3 regions of the Niveispirillum fermenti genome follow, and region 2 is predicted to be linked to each of the others. Evidence: predicted binding sites of a transcription regulator. Region 2 holds the regulator's gene; each other region holds the start of a gene.

Region 1 (4,951 bases), 300 kb from region 2:
GGCTGCCGCTTCGTCTGGTCCCGGTCCGCCGAGGAGGCGGTGATGCGTTTCCTCCTCGGCAAAGTGGAGGCAGAGGTGGCGCTCGACAAGCTGTGCAACGAGTTCAAGATCGATCCCAAAAGCTTCGATGGCCAGTTGATCGACATGGTGGCCAAGGGCCTGAAATATGTGCGCGAGATCCGGCCCGGCGACACGATCCCCAATGAACTGATCGACGGTACCGCATCCTGGCGCGTCGATGACCGGCATTATGCCATCGCCAAGGGTCGGCTGACGGTGCAGATGGTGACCTGGCTGACAGGTGGCGAGACGGTCATTTCCAGCCCCGAGCAACTGGAACAGGTGGTTGAGGACCCGACCACGAAAACCCGCGTGCGCGAGGCCTTCCAGATGATCGCCAACCGGCTGGCCCTGACCGGCAATGCCGAGCAGCAGGTGGAAGACCGCATCGACGCGCTGGCCAAGGAACTGTCCTATATCGAGGCGCTGCGCGAACGGGCGAGCCGCCTGCACAAGATCCGCGACGGGCTGGAGTTGGCGCACCGCCTTTACAAGATCGAGCGCACCCTGCGCGAGGAGATCGTGCGCATGCAGACCCTGTCGCTGCCGCCCATCACCGATATCGAGCAGCGGTTCGCGCAGGTCGATGCCCAGACGGGAGAGGTCCTGTCGATGCTGACCCTGTTCGACAAGAACATCACCTATATCCGCGAGATGCGTGACGACCTGCACCAGACGCTGCTGCCCTGGGACGAGGTGATGGAGGATTGGGAAGCCGTCGCCATCGAGAAGGGGGCACCCTTCGAGGCCGTGTTGAAAAAGACATACCAGTTCCTGGCCCGCAGCTATTCCCAGGCCAAGCATTGGCGTCTGGCCAGCCGCGCGCCGCCGCGGTAAGGACCGGCACCAAGGACCGGCACCCCGCTCCCGCAGAAGGGGGGCTCCCCGAAAAGAAGAACCCCCGGCAGGTTGCCCTGCCGGGGGTCTTCGCATTCATGCCTGTTCGGCTGAACGGCCCGGACTTAGAAGTCCATGCCGCCCATGCCGCCCATGCCACCCATGCCGCCCGGAGCGGCGCCACCGGCGGCCGGCGGCTGCGGCTTCTCGCCGATCATCGCCTCGGTGGTGATCAGCAGGCCGGCGATGGAGGCGGCGTCCTGCAGGGCGGCGCGCACGACCTTGGTCGGGTCGATGACGCCGAACTTGAACATGTCGCCATATTCGCCGGTCTGGGCGTTGAAGCCATGGTTGGTGTCAGCCTGCTCCAGCAGCTTGCCGACGATCACCGAGCCGTCGAAACCGGCATTCTGGGCGATCTGGCGGACCGGGGCCTGCAGGGCCTTGCGGACGATGTCCACACCGAACTTCTGGTCGGCGTTCGGGGCGACCAGTTCTTCCAGCTTCTTCGTGGCGTACAGCAGGGCCACGCCGCCGCCGGCGACGATGCCCTCTTCCACGGCGGCGCGGGTGGCGTGCATCGCGTCGTCAACGCGATCCTTGCGCTCCTTCACCTCGACCTCGGTGGCGCCGCCGACGCGGATGACGGCAACGCCGCCAGCCAGCTTCGCCAGACGCTCCTGCAGCTTCTCGCGGTCGTAGTCGCTGGTGGTCTCTTCGATCTGGGCCTTGATCTGGGCGATACGGGCCGTGATGTCTTCCTTCGCACCCTCGCCGTCGACGATCGTGGTGTTGTCCTTGCTGATCGTCACCTTCTTGGCGCGGCCCAGCATGTCCAGCGTCACGTTCTCCAGCTTGATGCCCAGATCTTCGCTGATGACTTGGCCGCCCGTCAGGATGGCCATGTCTTCCAGCATCGCCTTGCGACGGTCACCGAAGCCCGGGGCCTTCACGGCGGCGATCTTCAGGCCGCCGCGCAGCTTGTTGACGACCAGCGTGGCCAGCGCCTCGCCTTCCACATCCTCGGCCACGATGACCAGCGGACGGGACGACTGCACGACGGCTTCCAGAACCGGCAGCATCGCCTGCAGGCCCGACAGCTTCTTTTCGAACAGCAGGATATAGGGGTTTTCCAGGTCCGCGACCATCTTGTCGGCATTGGTCACGAAATAGGGCGACAGGTAGCCGCGGTCGAACTGCATGCCTTCCACGACGTCCAGCTCGGTCTCCAGGCTCTTGGCCTCTTCAACCGTGATGACGCCTTCGTTACCGACGCGGGCCATGGCCTCGGCGATCTGGGCGCCGATGGTGGCTTCGCCGTTGGCGGAGATGGTGCCGACCTGGGCGATCTCGTCGTTGGTCGTGACCTTGCGCGAGCGGGACTGGATGTCGGCCACGACGGTGGCGACGGCCAGATCGACGCCGCGCTTCACATCCATCGGGTTCATGCCGGCGGCGATGGCCTTGGCGCCTTCACGGACGATGGACTGGGCCAGCACGGTGGCGGTGGTGGTGCCGTCGCCGGCCAGATCGGCCGTCTTCTGCGCCACTTCCTTGACCATCTGGGCGCCCATGTTCTCGAACTTGTCGGACAGTTCGATTTCCTTGGCGACCGAGACACCGTCCTTGGTGATGCGGGGAGCGCCGAAGCTCTTCTCGATCACGACGTTGCGGCCCTTCGGGCCCAGGGTGACCTTCACGGCATCGGCCAGAATGTCCACGCCGCGCAGCATCTTGGTGCGGGCGTCGGAGCCGAACTTAACTTCCTTGGCAGCCATTGCTCTAATCCTTTTGAATTCTATGGGGTCGGGCGTGGATCAGGTGATCCGACTCAGGCGTTCAGCACGCCCATGATGTCGCTTTCCTTCATGATCAGGTATTCGACACCGTCGATCTTCACCTCGGTCCCCGACCACTTGCCGAACAGGACGCGGTCGCCGGCCTTGACGTCGAGAGCCACCAGCTTGCCGGCCTCGTCACGGGCACCCGGACCCACGGCGACCACCTCGCCCTCCTGGGGCTTTTCCGAGGCGGTGTCGGGGATGATGATGCCGCCGGCCGTCTTCTTTTCGGACTCGACGCGCTTGACCACGACGCGGTCGTGCAGCGGACGGAACTTCATAGGATCTCTCCCTGAGATAGGCAAAAGGGTTGGCGTGAGCCTTTGTTAGCACTCACGCTCGGTGAGTGCCAACAGAGCTATTCATCCCATCCCCGCCTGTCAAGAGGGGCGCTGGCATAATTGGATGGGGTTGCCATGACGGCGGCGAAAGGGGTCGCACCCCGGCCCACCGCCCGCGACATCAATCCGCCAGCCGCCGCCGCATCGCCGCCCGGCCCCCAGCCCGCAGGCAGGCCGCCGGCAGCAGCAGGAACAGCACCGTCAAGACCAGCGACAGGCCGACCTTGCGTGGGTCTCCATGCGCATTTCTCAATTCCCCCCATCCAGTCCAGCACGACATTCTCGATCCCGAACACATGCCGCCATGGGTCATGGGCGCCGTGCCGGGCTTGATCCGGAATGCCGGAATCCGCTCCAGGAACTCCTCCAGCCCGATGATCAGTTCCCGCCGTGCCAGATGGGACCCCAGACAGCGGTGCGGACCATAGGCGAAGGCCGTGTGACGGTTGTTCTCACGCGCCAGGGCGCAGCATCTGCACCGTGGAATAGGCGCGGAAGAACTCCTCCACCGCCGGCTTGATCAATTCGCGGTCGTCGCGCAGGCGCTGCTGATCCTGCGGATGCGTGGCAAGATGGTAGAGGTCGAAGCCCAGGGCCGCGGCCACCGTGTCCAGGCCGGCCTCGAACAGCAGCACGGCAATGCCCAGCACCTCCTTGTCGGTCAGCGGCCGGCCTTTCACCCCGGCGCGCAGCAGGAAGCCGACGAAATCGTCCGCCGGCTCCCGCCGGCGCAGTTCGCCAGGCCCTTCATGAAATCCACGACGGTGCGCATAGCGGCCAGCCGCTTTTCCAGCGTGCCGTGGAACTGGTCATCGGCCCTTGTGATGACCCAGGTGCCGCGCCCGTCATAGGTGTTGGCCGGGGCGTACAACACGGGCGGCCCACCCTGATGCACAAAGCTGAGCCCGCCTGCGGATTGCCGTTGGGCGTCGGGGCCATGCCGGGCGACCTGAAATAGCTGAAATCCCGTACCAGGCCCGGCGGCACATGGTCGGGAATGACGGGGTGCTGCTGCATCGCCGATCTTCCTTCTTCTGCCGCGGCCCATCCCTGTTCTGCGGACAGGCGACCGCGCCTCCCTGTTCCGGATCATGGGTGTAAAGCATATGTTGCACACCATATTTTTTTGCACTGATGCGCATTTTCTATCCCCTCTTCCGCCGGGCCGGCCGGGCCTGTAGAACAGGTGTCGCATAGTAGGTAAGGATGGGGGCCGATGCCCGTTGCCGTGGATAGTGGCCAGCGCCGGACGGAAGTTGCCGCCGCCGCGGCGGACCTGATCATCGAAGGTGGGCTGAATGCCGTGACCTTCCGCAACCTGGCGACCCGGCTGGGCTGCAGCACCACCGTCATCAGCCACTTCTTCCGCGACAAGAACGAGGTGCTGCTGGAGACCTACCGCTACAATTTCATGCAGGCCGTGGCCCTTCGCGAGCAGGCGCTGGCGGGACTGCCGGCCGATCCGGTAAGGGCGATGGAGGAATTGCTGCCCGTGGGGCCGGACCAGCGGCGGCACTGGATCATCTGGCTGTGCTTCTGGACCGCGGCCCTGTTCGAACCGGGCCTGTCGCAGGAACATCAGCGCGGGCTTGTCGGCACGCGCGAACGATTGCGCACCCATTTCATTGCCGCAGGCATGGCAGACCCGGCGGCCGACCAGCGGGCGGAGGATATCTGCAAGGCGCTTTACGGCATCGCCATGCAGACGGTCTTCGACCAGTCATACTGGACCGCGGAAAGGCAGCGCGCGGCCTTCCGCCGGGCCGCGGGCGGGGACTGATACTATAATGCGGCTGGTGCTGGTGCGGGGACTGACCCTGCCGCGCCGTGATGGCCGTGCCGGCGACCTGATCCGGCCGCTGCGGCAGGATA
Region 2 (4,951 bases):
ATGGCTGCCAACAGCCTTGCCGCTTATGATCTCATGCTGTTGTCCACTGCCATGGGGGCATATTCATCCATAACGGCGGACGACAACCGAACCGGGGAACCTTTAAACTGCTACCGAAAGGCCAGGAAGAAGCCGCCCCGCTGATGGCCATGTGTTTCGATATCCGTCGCGTCGATATCCAGGATGATCCGCTCCGGCGCTGTCGCATAACTGCCGGTGAACAGCTCGACATACAGATCCTGCAGACGCGACGGCTGCGCGGTGAATTTGTGATAACGCTGGTCAGCCTCCTCGAAGCTCCGCTCCAGCCGACCCAGCGTCGAACTCCCGGCCAGCGCCGGCAGCGGCGCGCCACCCGGCACCCGGGGCCTGGCTACCGCCGTCACCTTCAACAGCGGATCGTTGCGCACCAGGTCGTGATCCTTGAGGTCTTCGTACCCCAGCGCCATGGCGATGACCCGCTGAGCCAGCAGATCGGGCAGTGGATGCGTCACCTGCTTACGGTTGCGCCGGTCGTCGAAGCACGCCGCCATCCGTCCGAACAAATTCAGCCGACCGGCCACCTGACGCAACAGCAGCCCGCATGAAAAAGGGTCACAGACGGGCAATGGCCTGTCTGTGACCCTTCAAGATGCATCACCGGGCCGGGAAGCCCCGGCCTGGCCCGCCGGTCAGGCGCTGGTATTCACATGCGCGGCCCCGGCCTCGCCCTTGGCGACACCGACGATGGCCTCGCGCAGCAGGCGGCCATGGATCGTGTAGCCGGCCTGAAGCACCTGCACGACGGTGCCCGCCGGCTTTCCGGTGCCTTCCAGTTCCATCATGATCTGGTGGAAATTCGGATCAGCCGGGGCCCCCAGCGCTTCCATGCGGGCAATGCCTGCGCGTTCGAACGCGGCGCCCAACTGGCGTTCCGTCGCTTCCACGCCCGTCAGCAGGTTGCCGACGGCCTGGTTTTCCTCCCGCACTTCCGGCGTCACGGCTTCCACGGCGCGGCGCAGGTTGTCGGCCACGGCCAGCAGGTCCTTGGCGAACTTGCCCACGGCATATTTGGCCGTATCCTCACGCTCGCGTTCGGCCCGGCGACGGACATTCTCCGTCTCGGCCAGGGCACGCAGAAGCTGATCTTTCAGGGACGCGACCTCCGTCTCCAGTTGGGCGACGCGGGCCGTATCGACGGCCGGCCCGGTCGCCTGGGCCACCGGCTCCGCGGCGGCGTTGGGGTCGCTTTCATGGGTGTTGATCGTGTCGGTCATCGCGGAACAAGCCTTTGGATGAGGTACTGGAACAGGCGCCGGCCGGACAGGACCGGCGGCCCTCTGGTTTAGGCGGGAACGCCCCGCCTGTCGAGCCTTGTCGCCAAGAGAGATAGGGTGCCGGCCCCCGGTACCGCAAGGGGGTCAGCCCATCAGCCGGCCGATCACCTTGGCCGTATAATCCACCATGGGGATGATGCGGGCATAATTGATGCGGGTCGGGCCGATGACGCCGATGGCGCCGACGATCTGGTCCTTGGTGTTGGCATAGGGGCTGACGATCATGGAACAGCCGGCGTGGCGGAAAAGGTCGTTCTCCGCCCCGATAAAGATCTGCACCCCTTCGGCCCGGCCCGTGGCGTCCAGCATGCGCATCATCTGCTCGCGGGTTTCCAGCGCTTCGAACAGGGCGCGGATGCGTTCCAGGTCGGACAGGGCCGTGACATCCTCCAGCAGCCGCGCCTGACCGCGCACGATCAGATAGCCCTGGCTGCCGCGCGTGCCCGACCAGGTGGCCAGCCCCGTCTCCACCACCTTGCGGGTCAGGCTGTCGAGCTGGGTGCGCTGTTCCTCCATCTCCTTCTGGATCATGGCGCGCGCTTCGGACAGGGTGCGGCCCACGACCCGCGCGTTCAGATAGTTGCTGGCCATCTGCAGGGCCGATGGCGGCAGGCCCACGGCCACCTCCACGACGCGGTTCTCCACCAGCCCGTCCTCGGTCACCAGCACGACAAGGGCGCGGCCGGGCCCCAGATTGACGAACTCGATATGTTTCAGCGGCCGGTCCGTCTTTGGCGCCAGCACCAGCCCGGCGCAGGATGACAGGCCCGACAGCAGGTTGGTCGCCTCCTCCAGCACCTCCGGCAGGGAGCGGCCGCGTGCCTGACAGCCGGCCTCGATATCTTCGCGCTCCCGCTCCGTCAGGTCGCCGATCTCCAGCAGGCCGTTGACGAACAGGCGCAGCCCCGCTTCCGTCGGGACGCGCCCGGCCGAGGTGTGGGGCGCCATCAGCAGGCCCAGTTCCTCCAGATCGGCCATGACATTGCGGATCGTGGCCGGCGACAGGTTGGTCGTCAGCCGCCGCGAGAGTGTGCGCGATCCCACCGGCTCCCCGGTCTGGACATAGGCTTCCACGATATGGCGGAATATTTCCCGCGACCGCTGGTTCAGCTCGCTGATCATCCTGGCGCCGCCGGCCCTCTTGCCATTGCTCCGTCCCATGAAAGATTAGTGGGCGGCACGGCGCAAATCAATGGACGGACGCGGGGAGCAGGGATGGACGAAGGCTGGCAGGGTTGCTATGACCCTGCCTGTCCGATCATCGATGGAATATTGCTCATGTCCCGCCCCTCCGGCCGCCTGGCCGACCAGCTCCGCGCCGTCAGCCTGGAAATCAATTTCTCCCGCCATGCCGAAGGCTCCTGCCTGGTGAAGTTCGGCGACACGCATGTGCTGTGTACCGCCAGCGTGGACGAGAAGGTGCCGCCCTTCCTGCGCGGCAAGGGCCAGGGCTGGGTGACCGCGGAATATGGCATGCTGCCCCGTTCCACCCACACCCGCACCGACCGCGAGGCGGCGAAGGGCAAGCAGTCGGGCCGCACGCAGGAAATCCAGCGCCTGATCGGCCGCAGCCTGCGCGCCGTCACCGACCTGAAGGCCATGGGCGAGGTGCAGATCAAGGTCGATTGCGATGTCCTCCAGGCCGATGGCGGCACCCGTACCGCCAGCATCACGGGCGCCTATGTCGCCCTGCATCTGGCCTTTCAGCATCTGGTGCGGACCGGCACGCTGGCCCGGGTGCCGCTGACCGATCAGGTCGCCGCCATTTCCTGCGGCATCCATAATGGCCAGCCCGTGCTGGACCTGGACTATATCGAGGACAGCAATGCCGGGGCCGACGCCAATTTCGTGCTGACCGGCCGCGGCGGCATCGTGGAAATCCAGGGCACGGCCGAGGATAAGCCCTTCGAGGAAGCCGAGTTCATGGCCCTGATGGCCCTGGCCCGCAAGGGCATCGGCGAGTTGGCGGCGCTGCAGCGCGCCGCCCTGGGCGTCTGAGGGGGGGCCGCATGACCGTCCCCCGTCCCTTCACCGGCGATACGCTGGTCATCGCCACCCACAATAAGGGCAAGGTGCCGGAAATCGCCGCCCTGCTGGATGGCTTGGTGCGGCACTTCCCCAGCGCCGGGGAACTGGGGCTGGGGGAGCCGGAGGAGACGGAGACGACCTATGTCGGCAACGCCATCCTGAAGGCACGGGCGGCCGCCACAGCGTCCGGCCTGCCGGCGCTGGCCGACGACAGCGGCCTGTCGGTGGAGGGGCTGGACGGGGCGCCGGGCATCTTCTCCGCCCGCTGGGCCGGGCCGACCAAGGATTTCCGCATCGCCATGGCCAGGGTGGAAGAGGCGCTGAAGGCCAGCCCGGACCGCCGGGGCGACCGGGCCGCCTTCATCTGCGCCCTGGCCCTGGCCTGGCCCGATGGGCATGTGGAGACGGTGGAAGGGCGGGTGGACGGTCACCTGTCCTTTCCGCCGCGCGGCACCAATGGTTTCGGCTACAATCCCATCTTCATCCCGCTGGGCGACACGCGGACCATTGCGGAGATGGACCCGGCGGAAAAGCAATCGATCAGCCACCGGACCGACGCCTTCAACAAGCTGAAGGCACGCTGTTTCACCCTGGCGGGGAAATGACTCGAACTCGATCAAATGTTCCTGTAATGTTCTGATCATGCCATGCGGCATGGGTCCGTGCCGTCCGGCATGGACAAGATCATGGGGGAAAGAATGATTGGGTATGTGACGTTGGGCACCAACGACCTGGCCAAGGGCGCCACCTTTTACGACGCCATCGCCAAGGAGTTGGGGACCGGCCGGATGATGGAATTTCCCACCGGCATCGCCTGGGGTGATCCGAATGGCGGGGCCGGCATGGCCCTGATGAAGCCGTTCGACGGCAACGCCGCCTCTGTGGGCAATGGCGTCATGGTTGCATTCGAGGCCAAGGACAAGGAACAGGTCCAGCGGCTTTACGATCTGGCCCTGTCGCTGGGCGGCACCTGCGAAGGCCCGCCCGGCCCGCGCGGCGACAATTTCTATGCCGCCTATTTCCGTGATCTTGATGGCAACAAGCTGAACGCCTTCGTCATGACCATGCCGGGTTGATGCCCGCGTGTGTCCGGGACGGCCCGCATCGTCCCGGACAGCCTGGGCTCAACCCGGCAACCCGCCCGTCCGCACCGGATGGGGGCGGCGGGGATCATGAAATCCCGGTGCCGGCCCGCCATCGCCGGCATGATCACCTTCGGCGGACGTTCCCCTGGGCGGACGTTCCCCCGGCCTGCCGCGCAGGGGGCGTTTCCGGTCTCCGGGAAACCTGGTCCACCCCTTGCAGCGCCGCCACCGTCATCTGGTGGAGCATGCCTCACCAGATGACGGTCAGTGAATTTCCGCCACCACCGTGGACGTTAACGACGTCAAGTCGTCTTTTTATTCTCTACGCTCGCCAAAACCCAGCCGTCTTGCCGTCCGCCATACGGTGTCATGCGTCACCAGCAGCCCGCGCCCGGCCAGTTCCGCGGTGATCCCCCGGATACTCATGCGATCGCGTCCCGCAAGCCGGCTGCGCAACCATTCCAGGTCGTCACCCGCGATGACCGGTTGGCGGCGGCCACCAACCCGGTCGGGCAACAGGCT
Region 3 (4,951 bases), on a different replicon from region 2:
TTCCCAGCAACCGCCGGCTTGACTAATCTGGCGGCCAAGCGAAGGACGAGGCTTATGAGCGACGCGATAAGGCAGATCCGGGCCCGGGCCCGCCGCAAGGCGGCCGGGCTCGTCAGGCTGGAATTCTGGGTTCCCGCTTCCCGAAGGGAAGAGGTGCGGACTGCGGTACAGGCATTGTTGGAAAGCCCGCCGCCCGCTGCTACGGAGGAGCCCGCCGTTCCCGTGGTGCAGCGGCGGCGGCGGCTGATGACGGATATCGACGGCCTGCTGGACTGATAGCAGCGGCCGAAAATCTTGACCGATGGTCAAGGTTTTCGGCACCACGAAGCGCCGGGCGCCGCCATCCCGCGGCTTGCGGCGCCCGGGCATGCGGGCAGTATTGATCAGGACCGTCGGTTCTGATCAATGCTGAAGGCTGTCATCGGCCGGCCCGTGCCTCCTGCCGGGTGCCGCCCCCTTGTGCAAGCCCGGCACGCAGACCCCAGGTGGCCAGCAGCATATCCAGCCGCCCGTCGGACATCATCGACAGGATGGCGTCGTTCAGGTCCTGAACGGCCAGGGCGCTGGCGGGGCTGATCAGGCAGGAGCGCTGCCGGGTGGCCACCGTGATGACGTCGGATCGCGCATGGCTGGCCAGGGATGGTTCCCCTGCCAGGGCATGGGTCCAGCCCAGGCGGGGGAGGATGATGGCGTCCAGCCGTCCGCCGGCCAGCTTGCGCATGTTGGTTTCGGCATTGCGTGCATCGACCCGCCGCAACTCGCCCGTGCGGAACCGCTCCTCCACGGCGGGCGGATACCGGTAGCCCAGCACGGTGCCAAGCTGGGCACCGCGCAGGCTGTCCAGAACAGGCGGCCCCTGGATATGCCGGGCCATGACGATGATATCCTGATCCTGAAACAGGGGACGGGAGAAATGGTCGGCCGGAAGCTCCGGGTAGAATTCGGGCGCGGCCAGGCAATAGGCATCCACCGTGCCCGCCTGCAACTCGCCCTGGATGCGGTTGCGCGGCACGAAACGGTAGACCGGGGTCCGCGACAGCCGGGCCGCCAGTTCGTTCCCCAATTCCAGCAGGAAGCCGCCTTCCAGCCTTTCCTCCCGGACGATGGCGAACGGCGCCTCGTTATGGTCACCATAGGCGAAAATCAGCGGCGCATCACCGGCCATACCCGGTGGCACCCAAAGGATGGCCAGGGTCATGATCAGCGCCCCGACCGCCATCCGCAAAACCATGTAGCGCCCCCCCGACGCGAAACCCGCATTCACTTGAGTTTGGGCATTTTAGTAAAAATGTATGCGATGGGGGAGGATTATCTTGATCCCGACCCGGCCGGCTGTCCCGCTTCCCCGTCAGGGCTTGGGCTTGCCGTTGGTCATCTTGTCCAGCAGGCCCATGAGGAAGGCGGAAGCCACGAAGGTCAGATGGATGATGACCAGCCACATCAGCTTGTCATTGGTGACCTTGTCCGCATCCATGAAGCTTTTGAGCAGATGGATGGAGGAGATGGCGACGATGGAGGCCGCGACCTTGACCTTCAGCGTGCCGCTGTCCAGCTTGCCCAGCCATGACAGTTTCTCGTCATTCTCGCCCAGTTCGATACGCGACACGAAATTCTCGTACCCGCTGATCATCACCATGACGACGAGGCTGCCCACCAGGGTCAGGTCGACCAGGGCCAGCGCGGCGAGGATCAGGTCCGCCTCGCTTTCCCCGAACAGCGCATAGTCGAACAGGTGCCACAGCTCCATGACGAAGCGCAGCGTGAACGCGATCAGCACGACGGCCAGGCAGAGATACATCGGCACCAGCAGCCAGCGGCTGGCGTAAAGGGTGCGTTCGATGAAACGTTCAAGCACGGGGTGACGCTCCGGAAGGGGCTTGCAACGGCGTGGCAATGACGCAAAGCGGGGTTGCTGTCAACTGTCCCGCATTGCAACAGAGGGTGCCCGCGAATTGGGCGCATTGCCTGACCCGAATGCCTGAAAGCTGGGCATTGGCGCGGCCGTGGGCGGGGGAACAGGCCGCTTCGGGCTGGCACGGTGCTTGCTGATACAACAAGCATGGTGGCTAGGGTTCCGGCCGTGCCCGTTATGGGGGCGGTGACTGGTCCGAGAGCTGCCGCCCGGCACCGCCAGCCTGCTGGCCCGGCCGGGTACACGGCGGGATAAAAGCCCGGGAGATCGAGGAGGGTTGGCGCCCCCGTTCGGTCTCCGCCAACCCCCCAAACCGGTTTGGAACCATAAGGGGTTGGATGATGAAGACGCGCCGCTTCCTTGGAAAATTGACCGCCGGGCTGATTGCCGCCTCGCTCTTGTCCGCACCGGCCCTTGCCGCGCCGAAGAAGGATTTCAAGCTGGCCTGGTCGATCTATGTCGGCTGGATGCCCTGGCAATATGCCGACGAGAACGGCATCGTGAAGAAATGGGCCGACAAGTACGGCATCACCATCGATGTGGTGCAGTTCAACGATTACGTGGAAAGCATCAACCAGTACACGGCCGGCGGTTTCGACGCTGTCACCCTGACCAATATGGATGCATTGTCCATTCCCGCCGCCGGCGGTGTGGACACCACGGCCGTGATCGTGGGTGACTTCTCCAACGGCAATGATGCCGTGATCCTGAAGGGCGGGGAGGATCTGGCCAGCATCAAGGGCCGGAAGGTCAACCTTGTGGAATTTTCCGTGTCCCACTATCTGCTGGCCCGCGCGCTGGAAAGTGCCGGCCTGACGGAGCGGGAGCATGTGTCCGTCGTCTCCACCTCCGATGCCGACATGGTGGCCGCCTGGTCCACGCCGCAGGTCACGGCGGTCGTCACCTGGAACCCCCTGGTGGCGGAGATCATGGCCCAGCCGGATGCCCGCAAGGTGTTCGACAGCAGCCGCATTCCGGGCGAGATCATGGACCTGACCGTCGTCAATACCGGCGTGCTGAACGACAATCCGGCTTTCGGCAAGGCGCTGGCCGGCATCTGGTACGAAACGATGGCCATCATGTCGGCCCAGACCCCGGCCGGTGCGGCCGCACGTGCCGCCATGGGCAAGGCATCGGGCACCGACCAGAAGGGTTACGAGGCGCAGCTGGAGGCCACCCGCATGTTCTACAAGCCGGCGGAGGCGCTGGCCTTCGTGCGGGGGGCGGAGCCGAAATCGACCATGCGCAAGGTGGCCGGCTTCCTGTTCGACCATGGTCTGCTGGGCAATGGTGCGCCATCGGCGGAGGCCATCGGCATCCAGTTCCCCGACGGGTCCCTCTATGGCAGCGACAGGTTCGTGAAGTTCCGCTTCACCGACACCTATATGGCTGCCGCTGCCGACGGGACGCTTTGACCGCTTGCCCGTGCCACACCGGCCGATGCCGGGTTTCCAGGGGTGTGAACCCCCTCTCTCCGCGGTGTTTGACGACGCAAACCCGCCCAAGGCGTTCCTGATCCACCGGTTCCGGCCTGTCGCCGGGTCGGTGGCGGGGGCGTGCAAGGGAGTTGCCCCATGCGCCTGATCAACCGAAGGCCCGACCGTGCAAGCTGGATGCTGCTGGCGGCATTGCCCTTCGTGGCCGTGCTGGTGGCCTATGCGTTCGGATCGGCGGTAAGGCTGGCCGAAAACCCGTCCGACAAGCTGTTGCCGGGCCTGGCCGCCTTCGCCGATGCCATCGACCGCATGGCCTTTACGCCCGACCGCCGCACCGGCGACATCCTGCTGTGGCTGGATACGGGGACCTCGCTGCTGCGTCTGCTTTCCGGCATCGCCATCGCCTCTGCGGGCGGGCTGCTGGTGGGGATGGCGGCGGGGCTGCTGCCGCATGTCCGGGCCGCCCTGTCGCCCTTCGTGACGGTCCTGTCCATGGTGCCGCCGCTGGCCGTGCTGCCCATCCTGTTCATCGTTGTCGGGCTGGGGGAGGCGTCGAAGGTGACGCTGATCGTCATCGGCGTGATGCCCTGCCTGATCCGCGACATGATGCTGAAGATCGATGACCTGCCGCGTCAGCAACTGATCAAGGCCCAGACCCTGGGGGCCAATAGCTGGACCGTTGCCATCCGTGTTGTCCTGCCGCAGATAGTGCCGCGCCTGATCGACAGCGTGCGGTTGAACCTGGGGCCGGCCTGGCTGTTCCTGATCTCTGCCGAGGCCATCGCCAGCGAGGCGGGGCTGGGCTATCGCATCTTCCTGGTGCGCCGCTATCTGGCCATGGACGTCATCCTGCCCTATGTCGCCTGGATCACGCTGCTCTGTTTCCTGATGGATCTGGGCCTGCGTGTCCTGCAGCGCCGCGCCTTCCCCTGGTTTCAGGATGCGAGGGCAGCCGCATGACCGCCATCAGCGTCCGCGATGTCTGGAAGGAATATGGTGAGCAGGTGGTCCTGGAACGGATCAGCCTGGAGATAGCGCCCCGTTCCTTTGTGGCGCTGGTTGGTCCGTCGGGCTGCGGCAAGACTACCTTCCTGCGCATGCTCCTGTCGCAGGAAACCGCGACGAAGGGGGAGATCCTGATCGACGGCCGGCCCGTATCGCCCGAGCCCGGGCCCGATCGGGGCGTGGTGTTCCAGCGCTATTCGGTGTTCCCGCACCTGACGGTGCTGGGCAATGTGCTGTTGGGGGCGGAATTGAAGGCCGGCGGCCTGCTGGGCCGCCTGTTCGGCCGGGCCCGGGTCCGGGCGCGGGAAGAGGCCGTGGCCCTGCTGGCGGCGGTGGGTCTGTCCCACGCGCTGGACAAGTATCCGGCCCAGCTTTCCGGCGGCATGCAGCAGCGGCTGGCGCTGGCCCAGGCCCTGATCGCCAAACCCAAGGTGCTGCTGCTGGACGAGCCGTTCGGCGCGCTGGACCCCGGCATCCGCGCCGAGGTTCACAAACTGATGCGCCAGCTCTGGCATGAGCATCCGATGACGGTGGTCATGGTCACCCATGACCTGTCGGAAGCCTTCCACCTGGGTACCCGGGTCATCGCCTTCGATCG

Evidence for each region. The regulator HrcA, encoded in region 2, represses chaperone genes, less so after heat shock. The targets are predictions, from matches to a motif close to GTTAGCACTCNCCNNNGGNGAGTGCTAAC.
Region 1: a site for HrcA is predicted at 3,064-3,092, ahead of groES (co-chaperone GroES). Genes of this name have one in related genera too.
Region 3: a site for HrcA is predicted at 2,189-2,217, ahead of ABC728_RS09765 (putative urea ABC transporter substrate-binding protein). Genes of this name have one in related genera too.

What each region holds. Positions count from the first base shown of each region.
Region 1 is NZ_CP156681.1:370,107-375,057, forward strand. Features, by position in the region: gene ABC728_RS13180 (hypothetical protein) at 1-897, shown strand, start outside; gene groL (chaperonin GroEL) at 1,023-2,675, opposite strand; gene groES (co-chaperone GroES) at 2,729-3,019, opposite strand; gene ABC728_RS13195 (hypothetical protein) at 3,201-3,332, opposite strand; gene ABC728_RS13200 (cytochrome P450) at 3,532-3,759, opposite strand; gene ABC728_RS13205 (hypothetical protein) at 3,756-3,953, opposite strand; gene ABC728_RS13210 (TetR/AcrR family transcriptional regulator) at 4,296-4,859, shown strand.
Region 2 is NZ_CP156681.1:672,666-677,616, reverse strand. Features, by position in the region: gene ABC728_RS14580 (transposase) at 111-563, opposite strand; gene grpE (nucleotide exchange factor GrpE) at 672-1,256, opposite strand; gene hrcA (heat-inducible transcriptional repressor HrcA) at 1,401-2,438, opposite strand; gene rph (ribonuclease PH) at 2,595-3,314, shown strand; gene rdgB (RdgB/HAM1 family non-canonical purine NTP pyrophosphatase) at 3,326-3,949, shown strand; gene ABC728_RS14555 (VOC family protein) at 4,043-4,420, shown strand; gene ABC728_RS14550 (helix-turn-helix domain-containing protein) at 4,745-4,951, opposite strand, start outside.
Region 3 is NZ_CP156679.1:1,270,964-1,275,914, reverse strand. Features, by position in the region: gene ABC728_RS09780 (hypothetical protein) at 55-276, shown strand; gene ABC728_RS09775 (substrate-binding periplasmic protein) at 419-1,231, opposite strand; gene ABC728_RS09770 (TIGR00645 family protein) at 1,349-1,798, opposite strand; guanidine-I (ykkC/yxkD leader) riboswitch at 2,056-2,180, shown strand; gene ABC728_RS09765 (putative urea ABC transporter substrate-binding protein) at 2,251-3,327, shown strand; gene ABC728_RS09760 (ABC transporter permease) at 3,487-4,308, shown strand; gene ABC728_RS09755 (ABC transporter ATP-binding protein) at 4,305-4,951, shown strand, end outside.